One region of the Enterobacter cloacae complex sp. HYC033_NIDB genome, then DNA from elsewhere that is predicted to be linked to it. Evidence: predicted binding sites of a transcription regulator. Region 1 holds the regulator's gene; the other holds the start of a gene.

Region 1 (7,969 bases):
TGTTTGCCCAGATAACATTATTAACCTCCTGATTCAGCACATCATTCTGATTTGCTTAACGTTGAGTAAAGTGTGCGCTCTGGTGAGAAAGGCATCAATTAAGCGTAGAGCCAAATCATTAGCCTGAGAGTAATAATCAAGGTAAATATTTGTGATCGGGATCAGTTCATGTTTCGGAAAAACGGGCTAAACGGGGTACAATTCGGAAGGTATAGTTAATTTCTGACAAGAATCAGCATCGCCCTTATGACCCAAATCATTCCCTCAGACTTCGACATTGCAGCCGAAGAGAGCGCAGAGTTCGTGCCCATGCGCGGTGTGGCTAACCCTCACCTGCAAACCATGCTGCCGCGCCTGATCCGCCACAAGGTACAGTTCACCCCGCACTGGCAACGGCTGGATTTGCCGGATGGCGATTTTTTGGATCTCGCCTGGAGCGAAGATCCGGATCGGGCCAGACATAAACCCCGTCTGGTGGTGTTTCACGGTCTGGAAGGCAGCCTGCACAGCCCTTACGCACACGGTCTCATTGAGGCGGCGAAAGCCCGCGGCTGGCTTGGGGTAGTGATGCATTTTCGCGGATGCAGCGGCGAGCCTAATCGTCAGAAACGTATTTATCACTCGGGTGAAACCGAGGACGGTACCTGGTTCCTGCGCTGGCTAAGAGACAATTTCGGCGAGGCGCCAACGGCAGCGGTGGGGTATTCCCTGGGCGGCAATATGCTGGCCTGCCTGCTGGCGAAGGAGAGCGACGCCGTACCGCTGGATGCGGCGGTGATCGTCTCTGCGCCCTTTATGCTGGAGCAGTGCAGCTATCATATGGAAAAGGGGTTTTCGCGAGTGTACCAGCGCTACCTGCTCAACCTGCTGAAAGCCAACGCCGCGCGCAAGCTGAAGGCCTATCCGGATACGCTGCCTGTGACGCTGCAACAGCTCAAACGCGTGAAGCGCCTGCGCGAGTTTGATGATTTGATCACCTCGAAAATTCACGGCTTTGCCGATGCGATTGACTATTACCGTCAGTGCAGCGCCATGCCTTTACTGAACCAAATCACGAAACCTACGCTGATTATCCACGCCAAAGATGATCCGTTTATGGATCACCACTCGATTCCGGCGCCCGATCATCTGCCGGCCAATGTGGAGTATCAGCTCACCCAATTCGGGGGACACGTCGGCTTTGTCGGCGGCACGCTGCGTCGGCCAAAAATGTGGCTTGAGACGCGTATTCCCGACTGGTTAACGGCTTATCTGGACGGTAAATAATGATTATTCCCTGGCAGGATCTCTCTCCCGACACGCTCGATAATCTGATTGAAAGCTTTGTCTTGCGCGAAGGCACCGATTATGGTGAACATGAACGTTCGCTTGAACAAAAGGTCAACGATGTTAAGCGCCAGCTTAAAAGCGGCGACGTGGTGCTGGTATGGTCCGAACTGCATGAGACGGTCAATATCATGCCCCGCAACGCGTTTCACGGCTGATCTTTACACTTTTCCAGTCAGGGAGTTGCTATGTCTGCCAGACATCCGGTTATTGCCGTTACGGGTTCGAGTGGGGCGGGAACCACTACCACCAGCCTCGCCTTCCGCAAGATCTTCGCCCAGCTTAACTTACGGGCGGCAGAGGTAGAAGGCGACAGCTTTCACCGCTACACGCGCCCGGAGATGGATATGGCCATCCGCAAAGCGCGCGATCTGGGTAAACACATCAGCTACTTCGGCCCGGAGGCCAATGACTTCGGCCTGCTGGAGCAAACCTTCCGTGAATACGGGCAAAGCGGTACCGGGCAGTCCCGCAAGTATCTCCACACCTACGATGAAGCCGTGCCCTGGAACCAGGTCCCCGGCACGTTCACGCCCTGGCAGCCGCTGCCGGAACCGACTGACGTGCTGTTTTACGAAGGATTGCACGGCGGCGTGGTGACGCCTCAGCACGACGTGGCGCGCCACGTGGATTTGCTGGTGGGGGTGGTGCCGATTGTTAACCTTGAGTGGATCCAGAAGCTGACGCGTGACATGAGCGAGCGCGGCCATTCGCGAGAGGCGGTCATGGACTCGGTGGTGCGCTCCATGGACGATTACATCAACTTCCTGACGCCGCAGTTCTCCCGAACCCACATTAACTTCCAGCGCGTCCCCACCGTGGACACCTCCAACCCGTTCGCTGCAAAAAGCATCCCGTCGCTGGACGAGAGCTTTGTGGTGATCCACTTCCGCAACCTGGAAGGCATTGATTACCCCTGGCTGCTGGCGATGCTACAGGGTTCGTTTATTTCGCACATGAATACGTTAGTGGTACCGGGCGGAAAAATGGGGCTGGCAATGGAGCTGATCATGACACCGCTGGTGCAGCGGCTGATGGAAGGAAAGCAGATCGCGTGACACCTGTTGCCGGATGGCGCTTCGCTTATCCGGCATACGTTCGTGCAGTTGTAGCTTTTGTAGGGCGGGTCAGCGCAGCGCCACCCGCCAAAAATTAAGCCGCGATCACTTCATACGAATGGGTGATTTTTACCGCTTTCTCCAGCATTAACGCCACAGAGCAGTATTTTTCCGCAGACAGGTCAACCGCACGCGAGACCGCCGCATCCTTCAGTTCTTTGCCGGTGACGATAAAGTGCAAATTAATATGCGTGAACAGGCGGGGCGCCTCTTCACGACGTTCCGACGTCAGCTTCACTTCACAATCGGTCACGTCATGACGGCCTTTTTGCAGGATCGACACCACGTCGATCGCGCTGCATCCGCCCGCCGCCATCAGCACCATTTCCATCGGGCTTGGCGCTTTATCGCCGGAGTTGCCATCCATCAAAACCTGGTGCCCGGAAGCAGACTCGCCCAGGAACGTTAACCCTTCAACCCATTTCACACGCGCTTGCATATTCACTCACTCCAACGTTGCATTTTTTATGACAGATTACGTGTACGTTACATTTCTCGCAACGGAAGGCGACCTGCGTCATGCTGAAGCGAGACACCAGGAGACACGCGGCGAAAGCTATGCTAAAACACTCTGGATGCTACAGTAATACATTGACGTTACACATGTATGCAGAGGACATCAAACTTTACTGGCTGCGAAACGTTACGACAGCCGACTTCCCAGGTATGGGTAAGAATTCGATTGCAACCCCAGAGTCCGGATGCATCTTATGACTCTGGTGACAGCTTATAACAGAGGATAACAGCGCATGGTGCTTGGCAAACCGCAAACAGACCCGACTCTCGAATGGTTCTTGTCTCATTGCCACATTCATAAGTACCCATCAAAGAGCACGCTGATTCACCAGGGTGAAAAAGCGGAAACGTTGTATTACATCGTTAAAGGCTCGGTGGCCGTGCTGATCAAAGATGAAGAAGGGAAAGAGATGATCCTTTCTTATCTGAACCAGGGCGATTTTATCGGTGAACTGGGCCTGTTTGAAGAAGGCCAGGAACGTAGCGCCTGGGTTCGTGCAAAAACAGCATGTGAAGTGGCTGAAATTTCTTACAAGAAATTCCGTCAGCTGATTCAGGTCAACCCTGACATCCTGATGCGTCTTTCTTCCCAGATGGCACGCCGTCTGCAAGTGACCTCTGAGAAGGTGGGTAACCTCGCCTTCCTGGACGTGACCGGTCGTATCGCGCAGACGCTGTTGAACCTGGCGAAACAGCCAGACGCCATGACCCACCCTGACGGTATGCAAATTAAAATTACCCGCCAGGAAATCGGTCAGATCGTCGGCTGCTCCCGTGAAACAGTGGGCCGTATCCTGAAGATGCTGGAAGACCAGAACCTGATCTCTGCCCACGGTAAAACTATCGTGGTCTACGGAACCCGTTAATTTCGGTCAAACGGCGTGCCGCCGCAGGGTGGCACGCCGTTTTTGTCTCTACTCCTCATGTGGCGCAGGCTGATCTATCACCCGGAAGTTAACTACGCACTGCGACAAACGCTGGTGTTGTGTCTTCCCGTGGCCGTGGGCCTGATCCTCGGACATCTTCAGCAAGGCCTGCTGTTTTCTCTTGTGCCCGCCTGCTGCAACATTGCCGGTCTGGATACGCCGCATAAACGCTTTTTTAAACGTCTGATTATTGGCGGCTGCCTGTTTGCCGGCTGTAGCCTTGCCGTACAACTCTTACTGGCCCGCGACATTCCTCTGCCGCTGATCCTGACCGTGCTGGCGATGACGCTCGGCGTCACCGCCGAAATCAGCTCGCTGCACGCCCGCCTGCTTCCCGCGTCGCTGATTGCCGCCATCTTCACCTTAAGCCTTGCGGGCAATATGCCGGTGTGGGAGCCATTGCTGATCTACGCCCTCGGCACGCTGTGGTACGGGCTGTTTAACTGGTTCTGGTTCTGGCTGTGGCGGGAACAGCCGCTGCGCGAATCCCTGAGCCTGCTCTACGTGCAACTTGCTGAATACTGCGAAGCAAAATACACCCTGCTCACTCAACATACCGACCCGGAAAAATCCCTGCCGCCGCTGCTGGCGCGCCAGCAAAAAGTGGTGGATCTGATCAGCCAGTGCTATCAGCAGTTGCACATGCTTGCCGCCAACAAAAATCATGAATACAAGCGGCTGCTGCGAACCTTCCAGGTCGGGCTGGATTTGCAGGAGCATATCTCCGTCAGCCTTCATAATCCGGAAGAGGTGCAAAAGCTGGTGGAGCGCAGCCATGCGGAAGCGGTGATCCGCTGGAACGCGCAGACCGTCGCGGCCCGCCTGCGGGTGCTGGCTGACGATATCCTCTATCACCGCTACCCGACGCGCTTTAACATGGACAAACAGCTCGGCGCGCTGGAAAAGATTGCGCGTCAGCACGCGGATAACCCGGTCGGGCAATTTGCTGCCTGGCATTTCAGCCGCATCGCCCGGGTGTTACGCACCCAGCGCCCGCTTTATGCCCGGGACCTGATGGCCGATAAGCAAAAACGGCTGCCGCTGCTGCCCGCGCTCAAAAGCTATCTATCACTGAAATCTTCCGCCCTGCGCAATGCCGCGCGGATCAGTGTGATGCTGAGCATCGCCAGCCTGATGGGAATGGCCCTGCACCTGCCGAAACCCTACTGGATCTTAATGACCGTGCTGTTTGTCACCCAGAACGGCTATGGCGCCACGCGGGTGCGCATTCTGCATCGGGCGGGCGGTACGATGGCGGGGCTGATTATCGCGGGCGTGACGCTGCACTTTCACGTGCCGGAAGGCTATACCCTGGCCGGTATGCTGGCGATCACGCTGGTGAGCTACCTGATCATCCGCAAAAACTACGGCTGGGCGATGGTGGGCTTTACGGTCACGGCGGTGTATACCCTGCAACTGCTCACGCTTAACGGGGAACAGTTTATTATTGCCCGGCTGGTCGATACGCTAATTGGCTGCCTGATCGCCTTTGGCGGCATGGTCTGGTTGTGGCCGCAGTGGCAAAGCGGGTTGCTGAGGCAGAACGCCCACGACGCGCTCGAAGCCGATCAGCAGGCCATTCGTCTTATTCTAAGCGATGACCCGCAGCCCTCTCCGCTGGCCTACGAGCGCATGAAGGTCAACCAGGCGCATAACGCCCTGTTCAACTCCCTTAACCAGGCCATGCAGGAGCCGGGCTTTAACGCGCACTATCTGGCTGACATGAAGCTGTGGGTCACGCACAGCCAGTTTATCGTCGAGCACATCAATGCCATGACGACGCTGGCGCGGGAGCACACGATGCTGACGACGGATCTGGCGCAGCGCTATTTGCAGTCGTGTGAAATTGCGTTGCAGCGCTGTCAGCAGCGTCTGGAGTATGACGCGCCGGGCGAGTCAGGGGATTCGAACATTCTGGAAGCGCCGGAGACGCTGACCCACGGGCCGATGAGCACCCTTGAGCAGCATTTACAGCGCGTTCTCGGGCACCTGAACACCATGCACACCATTTCGTCGGTGGCATGGCGTCAGCGCCCGCATCACGGGATTTGGTTAACGCGCCGGTTAAAACGAACCGCGTATTAGCCGCTGACGATCTTCGCGACCGCCGCGGCAAAACGGGTTAATCCGTCTTCGATGTCTTTGTCTTCCACCACCAGCGATGGCGCAAAGCGCATCACGTCCGGCCCGGCGTTGAGCACCATGACGCCTTCGTGCGCGGCGGCGTGCAGGAAATCGCGCGCGCGGCCTTTGTACTGCGGCTTCAGTTCGGCGCCCATCAGCAGCCCCATCCCGCGGATGTCGCTGAAGACATCAAACTGTTGGTCAATCTGCTGGAGATGTTTCACAAACAGGTCGCGTTTCGCATTCACGCCATTCAGGACGTCCGGCGTATTAATGATGTCGAACGCCGCACCCGCCACGGCGCACGCCAGCGGATTACCGCCGTAGGTAGAGCCGTGTGAGCCCACATGAAATGCGGAAGCGATATCCTGGGTGGTGAGCACCGCACTGACCGGGAAACCGCCGCCGAGCGCTTTCGCGCTGGTGAGAATATCCGGCGTTACGCCGTAGTGCATATAAGCAAACAGGTCTCCGGTACGCCCCATCCCACACTGCACTTCATCAAACACCAGCAGCGCCTGGTGCTCGTCGCACAGCTCGCGCAGCCCTTGCAGAAATTCCGGGGTGGCCGCCGTGACGCCGCCTTCCCCCTGAATGGGCTCGACCACCACGGCACAGGTGTGATCGTCCATCACCGCTTTAACGGCGTGCAGATCGTTAAACGGCACGTGGATGATATCCGCAGGTTTCGGACCAAAGCCGTCGGAATACTTCGGCTGGCCGCCAACGGAAACGGTAAAGAAGGAGCGACCGTGGAAGGCGTTATGGAAGGCGATGATTTTGGTTTTGTATGGGCTATGACGCGTGGTTGCGTAGTAGCGCGCCAGCTTAAAGGCGGTTTCGTTGGCTTCGGTGCCGGAGTTCATAAACAGCACGCGTTCGGCGAAGGTGGCATCGATGATCTTACGCCCCAGACGCAGCGCCGGTTCGTTGGTGAACACGTTGCTCGTGTGCCACAGCGTTTCGCCCTGCGTTTTCAGCGCGTCCACCAGCGCAGGATGGCAATGGCCCAGCGCCGTCACCGCAATACCGCCTGCGAAATCAACATACTCGTTGCCCTGCTGATCCCAGACGCGGCTGCCTCTCCCTTTCACCGGGATAAACTCAGCCGGTGCATAAATCGGCAGGATCACTTCATCGAATGTCGCGCGGGTAATTGCTGGTTGTTCAGTTGCCATGTCATGACCATCCATTTTTATGTCACATTGATTGTGAAAATATAATCACAAAATATGCATAAAAAATCACAACAAGGCAACAGATATTCAGCGATTAAGGAAATTGGCCAGCAGCGCGTGCCCCTGTTCGCTGAGAATGCTTTCCGGGTGGAACTGCACGCCTTCCAGATCGTACTCACGGTGACGAATGCCCATGATCTCCTGCGTCTCGCTCCAGGCGGTGACCTCAAAGCAGGCCGGCAGGGTCGGCGGATCAATGATCAGAGAATGGTAGCGCGTCACGGTTAACGGATTGTTTAGCCCCAGAAATACGCCGGTACCGGTGTGCGTGACCGGAGAGGTTTTGCCGTGCATGACTTTCGCGGCACGGACAATGGTGGCGCCAAAGACCTGCGCAATGGCCTGATGACCCAGGCAGACGCCCAGAATCGGCAGTTTGCCCGCATAATGGCGGATCGCCTCCAGCGAGATACCGGACTCCGAAGGGGTACACGGCCCCGGCGAAATCACGATTTTCTGGGGTGCCAGCGCGTAAATGTCAGCCAGCGCGATCTCATCGTTACGGCGGACAACCACCTCTGCCCCCAGCTCACAAAAATACTGGTAAAGGTTCCAGGTAAAGGAATCGTAGTTATCAATCAGCAGAATCATGGCGGCTCCTGAAAAAATGGCCGCCCTATTTTACGCAGATTCCCGCGCTTCGCTCACAACTTTGGCAAAGATGGCGTTCAGGGCTGTCAAATCCCCCATTGCCCCGCTCTGATTGGCGGCTGCCCAGTCG
Region 2 (7,969 bases), 1.5 Mb from region 1:
TGGTTGCCGTACCGTTATTAACATAGTCATCAGACCAGGCGTTTTGCAGCATGGCCTGGCCATAGTCGAGGCGCACAATTCCGTTTGGGGCATCCGTACTGCTGACTTCTGCCTGCCGGTTGATACTGCACCCGGCGAGCAACAGGATCGTTCCGGCTATGATTACACGTTTCATGGTTCACTCTGCGTGACGGGAAATACGCCATTGTAACCAACGCGATGGTACGCAATGGCTGGAATAGCCGGAGGATCTGCCCTCTCACTGTGCAACGAGCCGGGCCACCGCGCGAAATTGTGAGCGCATCTTTGTTTTTTAAAACAAGTTTTCACTTAATTTGAAAGTGCGTTTGTTTGATAGTAAGGTTAAGTTGAAAAGGTATCCACAGCGGGATCGCCCGCCATGCATTCAGGAGAGACAAGATGAAAATTGCACTGATGATGGAAAACAGCCAGGCCGCTAAGAATCCCATCATCCTTAATGAGCTGAAAGCCGTTGCTGATGAGAAAGGTTTTCCGGTCTATAACGTCGGTATGAGTGATGAGAACGATCATCATCTCACCTATATTCACCTGGGCATCATGGCGAGCATTCTGCTTAACGCTAAAGCCGTTGATTTTGTTGTTACCGGCTGCGGTACCGGGCAGGGCGCGCTGATGTCCCTGAACATCCATCCGGGTGTGATTTGCGGTTACTGCATCGATCCTGCGGATGCTTTCCTGTTTGCGCAAATCAACAACGGTAACGCGCTTTCTCTGCCGTTTGCGAAGGGCTTCGGCTGGGGGGCAGAACTGAACGTACGCTTTATCTTTGAGAAAGCCTTTACCGGACGCAATGGCGAAGGCTATCCACCAGAGCGTAAAGAGCCGCAGGTGCGTAACGCCGGGATCCTGAACCAGGTGAAAGCGGCGGTGGTGAAAGAAAACTATCTGGATACCCTGCGAGCAATCGATCCTGAGCTGGTTAAAACCGCCGTATCAGGCCAGCGCTTCCAGCAGTGCTTCTTCGAGAACTGCCAGGACAAAGAGATTGAAGCCTTCGTGCGCGGTATTGTTGGCTGATTAACTTTGCCGGGCGGTGCGTTGCCTGCCCGGCAGATAGCGTTACTTTTTCGATGAGACCGCGCTGCCCACATCTTTAGTCAGACGCAGCGTGTCAACCATTCCCACCAGGCAGATCAGCGCGATTGCCACAAATGCCAGCCGGAAGCTCATTCCCGGCATACCGGCAATCCCCATCGCCTCACTGACTTTTTCCCCGATACGAATACCAATCGCCCCGAGCGTGATCCCAAGCCCCACGGCAAGCTGCGTTGCGGTTGAAAACAGAGTATTGGCATAGCTCATCTGCGCCGATGGCACATCCGCAAAAGCCAGCGTACTGATGGCTGTAAACTGAATCGAACGGAAAACGCCGCCCAGATAAAGGATCAGCATGATGAGCCACGCGGGCGTCTGCGGCGTAAGAAACGCGCAGGCCAGCAACGCCAGGACATTCAACGCACCGTTAATCAGCAACAGCCGCTTAAACCCCAGGCTGCGGATCAGCGGCGTCGTCGCCGGTTTAATGGTGAGATTGCCAACGAAAACCGCCAGCACCAGCAGGCCAGAATGGAACGCGTCCATGCCAAAGCCGACCTGGAACATCAGCGGTAACAGGAACGGAACCGCGCTGATGGAGGCGCGAAACAGCGATCCGCCGTACAGGGTGACGCGAAACGTCGGCACCTGCATCGCATCGAGCCTGATCATCGGCCAGGTTGCCCGCTTAAAGTGACGCAGCGCCAGGCTTAAGGCGACGACACCGACGATAAACAGCGTGGCGGTTAAACCTGTTTGCAGAGGCTCTGCGCCCATCAACTCCATCGCATAAACCAGGCTCACCATGGCAAGGGTGGTGACAACAAAACCCGGTAAATCAAACGGTCGGCGCGTATCTTCATGCAGGTCTGGAATGATGCGCAGTGCCAGCAAAATGGCGATTATCCCCAGCGGCACGTTAATAAAGAAGATCCAGCGCCAGTCGGCATAACTGGTAATGAACCCACCCAGCGGCGGGCCGATGATCGGCGCGACCAGCGCAGGCCAAGTCAGGGTGGCGATTGCCGTGATGAGCTGATGTTTTGGCGTGGTGCGTAGCACGGCCAGGCGACCTACGGGCACCATCAGCGCGCCACCCATGCCCTGGAGGACGCGCATCGCAACGAACTGATCGAGCGTGGTGGACAGGCCGCAAAATACCGAGGCCAGCGTGAAGATCGCCAGCGCGAGGGCAAACACTTTTCGCGCGCCGAAGCGGTCGGCGATCCAGCCGCTGGCGGGGATCAGCACGGCCAGGGTGATCAGATAGGCGCTGATGCCGATATTCAGATCCACCGCCTGGTCGCCGAAGCTTTTTGCCATATCCGGCAACGCGGTGGCGATCACCGTCCCGTCCAGAAACTCCATAAAGAAAGCACCGGCCACCAGCAGCGCCGCAGGCGATAATCCACGGCTCTCTTTGCCGGATACGTTTTCACTCATTCTCTTCCTGCCCGCTCAAAAAATTTTATAAACATTTACTGGAATTTCTAAGCCTGTAACGTGCGGATTTATCATGGCTTTTTTTAACAAACCAGCAGCACTGAGGGTTTAATAACCGTGATGCAGGTCACAAAATGGTTGATTTTTGTGATGGTGGTCATATTATAAGCGTATTGACAATAACACCTGCATAACACGTTACTGGAGCAACATAATGAAACTGCGCAAAATCCTGAAAAGCATGTGGGCAAACTACTGCACAACGTTTAAAGACGTCCCACCGGGTGCGATGTTCTGATAAAAAAACCTGCTTCGGCAGGTTTTTTTATATCTGCGGACGACGAGAGGGAGATGGAAGGGCGTCTGTTTTGCTACTATGGCGGCCTTTGAATAAGGAGAACCCCATGTCACAAAACCTGAGCGCCGATCAGGAACTGGTATCTGACGTCGTCGCCTGCCAGCTGGTTATCAAACAAATCCTTGATGTGATTGACGTTATCGCGCCGGTTGAGGTACGCGAAAAGATGTCGACCCAGCTGAAAAACATCGATTTCACCAACCATCCTGCTGCGGCGGACCCGGTTACGCTCCGCGCGATCCAGAAAGCGATTGCGCTGATTGAACTCCGCTTCACACCGCAGGGTGAGTCACACTAAAATAAACCGATGTTTTAAAATTAGAAACTCTTTTCTGCTTTTACGTCGAAGGGCGACAGAGCCTGTCGCCCGCAGAAGGATCAGAAGAACGTCTGCACCAGCAGATAGCTCACCACGCAGGCACAGCTGACGCCAATCAGCCCCGGCAGAATAAAGCTGTGGTTGATGATGAATTTACCGATGCGGGTGGTGCCGGAGCGATCGAACCCGATACAGGCCAGATCGCTCGGATAGGTGGGCAGCACAAAGTAGCCGTAGGATGCCGGGAAGAAGGCCACCAGCATTTTCGGATCGATGCCCAGCATCAACCCCATCGGGGCGACCGCGGTCAAGGCCGCAGCCTGGCTGTTGACCAGTTTTGATACCAGGAACAGCACGATGGCATACGTCCAGGGATGACTTTTCACCACCCCCTCCAGCGCCATTTTCAGCTCGTCGAGATGCGCCTGAAAAAAGGTATCGCTCATCCACGCCACGCCAAACACCGAGAAAATCGCGACCATCCCCGCCTTAAATACCGCCCCGTTTGAAATGGCCGACGCATTCACCTTGCAGGTCATCAGCATGATGGCCCCGGCGATCAGCATCATCATTTGAATGACAAGGTTCATCGACAGGGCCGTCATTTTCCCTTTGATCTCAAACGCCGGACGCAGCTCGGGCAGCGCACCCAGCAGGACCACTACGGCAATTCCGGCGAAGAAGATCCACGTGGACCAGTAGGCCTGTTTCGGGAAACGTTGATCCATCAACGTCTCCGTTCCTCCATAGATAAACTCCCGCTGTTTCGGATCTTTCAGCTTTTCCTGAAATTCAGGATCGTCTGCGAGGTTTTTCCCGCGACGCAAGCTCCACAGTGCCGCAATGGCGACGCCAGACAGTGAGGCCGGTACGGAGACCGCAAGAATTTCAAGGATCCCCCACGCGTGGCCGATACCGTGCTGCGCACCCAGAATCGAGACCAGCGAAACGACGGCCACGGAAACGGGGGAGGCGGTGATCGCCATCTGAGATGCCACCGAGGCCACCGCCATCGGCCGTTCCGGGCGTATGCCTTTTTTCAGGGCGATATCCGCGATAATGGGAAACATGGTGTAGACGACGTGCCCGGTCCCGCACAGGAAGGTCAACATCCAGGTGGTAAACGGTGCGAGAAGGGTGATGTGCTGGGGATGTTTACGCAGCAGGCGCTCTGCAAACTGCATCATTACATTCAGGCCACCGGCGGTCTGTAGCGTGGCCGCACAGCCGATGACGGCGAGGATCGTGAGCATCACGTCAACCGGCGGTTTACCGGGTTGCAGACCAAAGACAAAACTCAAAACAAACAGGCCGATGCCGCTTATCAGCCCCAGGCCCATCCCGCCGAAGCGGGTGCCTATCAGCAGGCAGAGGATAATGACAATAAACTCAATGGTGATCATGATGCTCCCTCGTTAATGAATGTAATTAAACAAATCATTACACGATGTATGGTTATTCATTGGGAGCAAGATCTGATTTGTTAAATGTCAGCAAAAGCAGGGAGTTGGTACCCACTCCCTGACGGGCTGATGGATCCCCAGTAATTTGAAAGCAAAAGCGATAACGTTGCCTTCAGAATAACTGAAGGCTTTCAGCGATGCCTCGGTCCGGCTGTAAATCGCTGAGGCGTTTCCTGTAGGCCGGGGCGAGGCGCAGGGATGCGCCGAGAGGGCGGGCTTTACAGGGATGTTACCTCCGCCCGTCCCCGATAAGCCGGAAGGAATAAGCTGAAGGTACCGCGAAGCGGCGATTTTCCGCCGGAAGCCCGGGTCGCCAGGGTGGTGGCGACTGAGCCACCCTGGCACGTTCACCGGTTATGCCGTGACAGAGTAGCAAGGAACATAAAGTGAACGGAATGACCACCAGAGCCGTATGTTCCCCCTCACCCCAGCCCTCTCCCTCAAGGGAGAGGGGGCCGTCTGTGCAGGCATTATTTTGTGGGGAACTCTCAGCCCTGATGGGAGCGGGTGAAGGACTTAGTGGTGTTGCACGGTAGCAATGTCGAGAAGATGGCGGTCCGTCTGCTCCAGACAAATCCCCGCGCGTTTCGCGTTGCGGATTTCATCTGCGAGCGTCTTCAGCAGCATGCCATCCTGCTGCTGCTCTCTGTCCATATCACGTAAAAACTTGAGGGTAATGATGTCCCGTTGCGCTTTGGCTTCATCAGCCAGTTTGCTCAGCTTCGCACAGCGTTGCTCATACTCTTCGAGCGTTTTCTGAAACAGTTCTTCCAGAGAAGTGTAATTATCTTCAATCGTTTCAAGCTCTTTGACGGTAGGGTTTGCCCCGACAGCTTTCAAAAAATTAAAGACGCGCATCATGTGCGTGACGTTACTTTGCGCCTGAGTACGAAAGAAGGTGGCAGTGCCGTTGAGGCTTTTTCTGGAACACCACGCGCTCAAATGCAGATGCAGATTTGAAGCATAAAACTCCAGGTTCATCTGGGCATTCAGTTTTTGCATCATCGTTTGGGTAGTCATTCTCATATCCTTATTGACTGTGGGACTTGATGTCCGCTACTTAACCTGACCCGGCAGGTATTGACGATTGAATGGCAGAAATAGATTTCTGCAAGGTAAAAAACTCGAAAATTCACTTCCTGTGTTCGATTTAAATAAGCATACGCTTCTCTTTGACTTAAGAAAACTCTTAATAAGGCTGTGTTTACCATACATTACAAATTTAAATATAGGCCAGAATAGAAAGAGGGTTAAGAGATTGTATTTAATATAACTTGTTGATTTTAATGGGTGTGAAATTAATATCGCTCATTTTTATCGTTTCGGGAAACGTTCTTTGGCGGGAAATTCTGTAAAAGTGTTAAATCAGAAATAATATCTGCAAATATATCCTGTCGTATCAAATTTGAGCTAAATCAATTTTCACTCAATATACGGTTCTGTGATCGCGTCGCAAGATTGTGATCTGATAAAGAGTGAAAATGAAACACTGTTTTACAACGTTTCATTCGTTGAGGTTTATGATGGCTAACGTTGCGGTGCTGCTGGCACCCGGTTTTGAAGAAGCAGAAGCGATTATCACGATTGATATTCTGCGGCGTTTACAGATTGAGGTGGAGACGCTGGCCTGTGCGGAGTCCCGTGCGGTAGTGAGTTACCACAATATCCCCATGGTGGCTGACAGTACGTTAACGGAGCGCATTAATACGCTGTATGACGCAGTCGTGTTGCCCGGTGGGCCGCAGGGGAGCGTCAATCTTGCGGCTAGCAAGCAGGTGATCCGCTTTGTTTCCGCGCATGACGAGCAGGGCAAACTCATCTGCCCAATCTGCTCTGCGGCCGCGCGGGTGCTGGGCGGTAACGGGCTACTGAAGGGGCGCCGCTACGTCTGTTCCGGCGATCTCTGGCAGAGCGTTGATGAGGGAGTATATGTGGATGCGCCGGTCGTGGTGGATAATAACCTCATCAGCGGCAAGGGGCTGGGGCACGCTTTTGACTTTGCGCTGGCGCTCTCTGCTCGTCTGTTGGGTGACGACGCCCCCGTGCGCGATCATGCTGAACACATCTATTACCGCTGGTAATTTTTTCTGCCGGGCGCTAAGGCGTCCGGGTTACAGGGATTTCTTAGCTGACCTTATGGATAATCCTGCTTAACTCCTTTCCATTTGTAGGACAATTACGTCCTTTTTTATGTCATTTTTCGCTGAATTTATGTACGCAATTACTGTAATTCTGCGGTGTGATGTCGCTCTCTTATGGATGATTAATTTCCCGCTAAAACTATCTCCAGCAATAACGCTTATGACGAGGTAAGCGCTAATGCCTTGTTTTAAGTCCGATTAAATAAGTTGTTCGCCATTATTCCCTACAGATAAGAATGCTAAAGCTGGAGTTTACCATGCACAAATTTACTAAAGCGCTGGCGGCCATCGGCCTGGCTGCCGTTATGTCACAATCCGCTATCGCTGAAAATTTAAAGCTCGGTTTTCTGGTTAAACAGCCGGAAGAGCCGTGGTTCCAGACCGAATGGAAATTTGCTGATAAAGCCGGAAAAGATTTGGGATTTGAGGTAATTAAAATCGCCGTACCTGACGGTGAGAAAACGCTGAACGCCATTGATAGCCTGGCGGCCAGCGGCGCGAAAGGTTTCGTTATCTGTACGCCGGATCCAAAACTGGGGTCAGCGATTGCCGCGAAAGCGCGCGGTTACGACATGAAAGTGATTGCGGTGGACGATCAGTTCGTAAATGCCAAAGGCAAACCGATGGATACCGTTCCGCTGGTAATGATGGCGGCCACTAAAATCGGTGAGCGTCAGGGCCAGGAGCTCTACAAAGAGATGCAAAAACGCGGCTGGGATGTCAAAGAGACCGCCGTGATGGCCATTACCGCTGACGAGCTGGACACCGCCCGTCGTCGTACTACCGGGTCCATGGACGCCCTGAAAGCGGCTGGCTTCCCGGAAAAACAGATCTACAAAGTTCCGACCAAATCCAACGATATTCCGGGCGCCTTTGATGCGGCGAACTCCATGCTCGTCCAGCATCCGGAAGTGAAGCACTGGCTGGTGGTGGGGATGAACGACAACACCGTACTGGGCGGCGTGCGTGCAACGGAAGGCCAGGGCTTTAAAGCACCGGACGTGATCGGGATCGGCATCAACGGCGTTGACGCCGTGAGCGAACTGTCTAAAGCGCAGGCGACCGGCTTCTATGGCTCTCTGCTGCCAAGCCCGGATGTCCACGGTTATAAATCCAGCGAAATGCTCTACAACTGGGTGACTAAAGGGGTTGAGCCGCCGAAATTCAC

Evidence for each region. The regulator CRP, encoded in region 1, controls carbon source genes, mostly activating them, when cyclic AMP is high. The targets are predictions, from matches to a motif close to ATGTGANNNNNNTCACAT.
Region 2: azuC (stress response protein AzuC) is a predicted target of CRP. The motif match lies at 2,666-2,683, and genes of this name have one in related genera.

Annotation. Positions count from the first base shown of each region.
Region 1 is NZ_CP115123.1:348,824-356,792, forward strand. Features, by position in the region: gene mdcA (malonate decarboxylase subunit alpha) at 1-18, opposite strand, end outside; gene O1721_RS01780 (hydrolase) at 247-1,266, shown strand; gene O1721_RS01785 (YheU family protein) at 1,266-1,484, shown strand; gene O1721_RS01790 (phosphoribulokinase) at 1,515-2,384, shown strand; gene O1721_RS01795 (OsmC family protein) at 2,479-2,883, opposite strand; gene crp (cAMP-activated global transcriptional regulator CRP) at 3,194-3,826, shown strand; gene O1721_RS01805 (YccS/YhfK family putative transporter) at 3,884-5,971, shown strand; gene argD (bifunctional acetylornithine/succinyldiaminopimelate transaminase) at 5,968-7,188, opposite strand; gene pabA (aminodeoxychorismate synthase component 2) at 7,276-7,839, opposite strand; gene O1721_RS01820 (putative adenosine monophosphate-protein transferase Fic) at 7,870-7,969, opposite strand, start outside.
Region 2 is NZ_CP115123.1:3,697,689-3,705,657, reverse strand. Features, by position in the region: gene yecR (YecR family lipoprotein) at 1-175, opposite strand, end outside; gene O1721_RS17835 (RpiB/LacA/LacB family sugar-phosphate isomerase) at 421-1,059, shown strand; gene O1721_RS17830 (MFS transporter) at 1,102-2,520, opposite strand; gene azuC (stress response protein AzuC) at 2,735-2,818, shown strand; gene O1721_RS17820 (DUF2766 family protein) at 2,925-3,176, shown strand; gene O1721_RS17815 (anaerobic C4-dicarboxylate transporter) at 3,257-4,600, opposite strand; gene O1721_RS17810 (non-heme ferritin-like protein) at 5,177-5,680, opposite strand; gene O1721_RS17805 (DJ-1 family glyoxalase III) at 6,184-6,741, shown strand; gene araF (arabinose ABC transporter substrate-binding protein AraF) at 7,059-7,969, shown strand, end outside.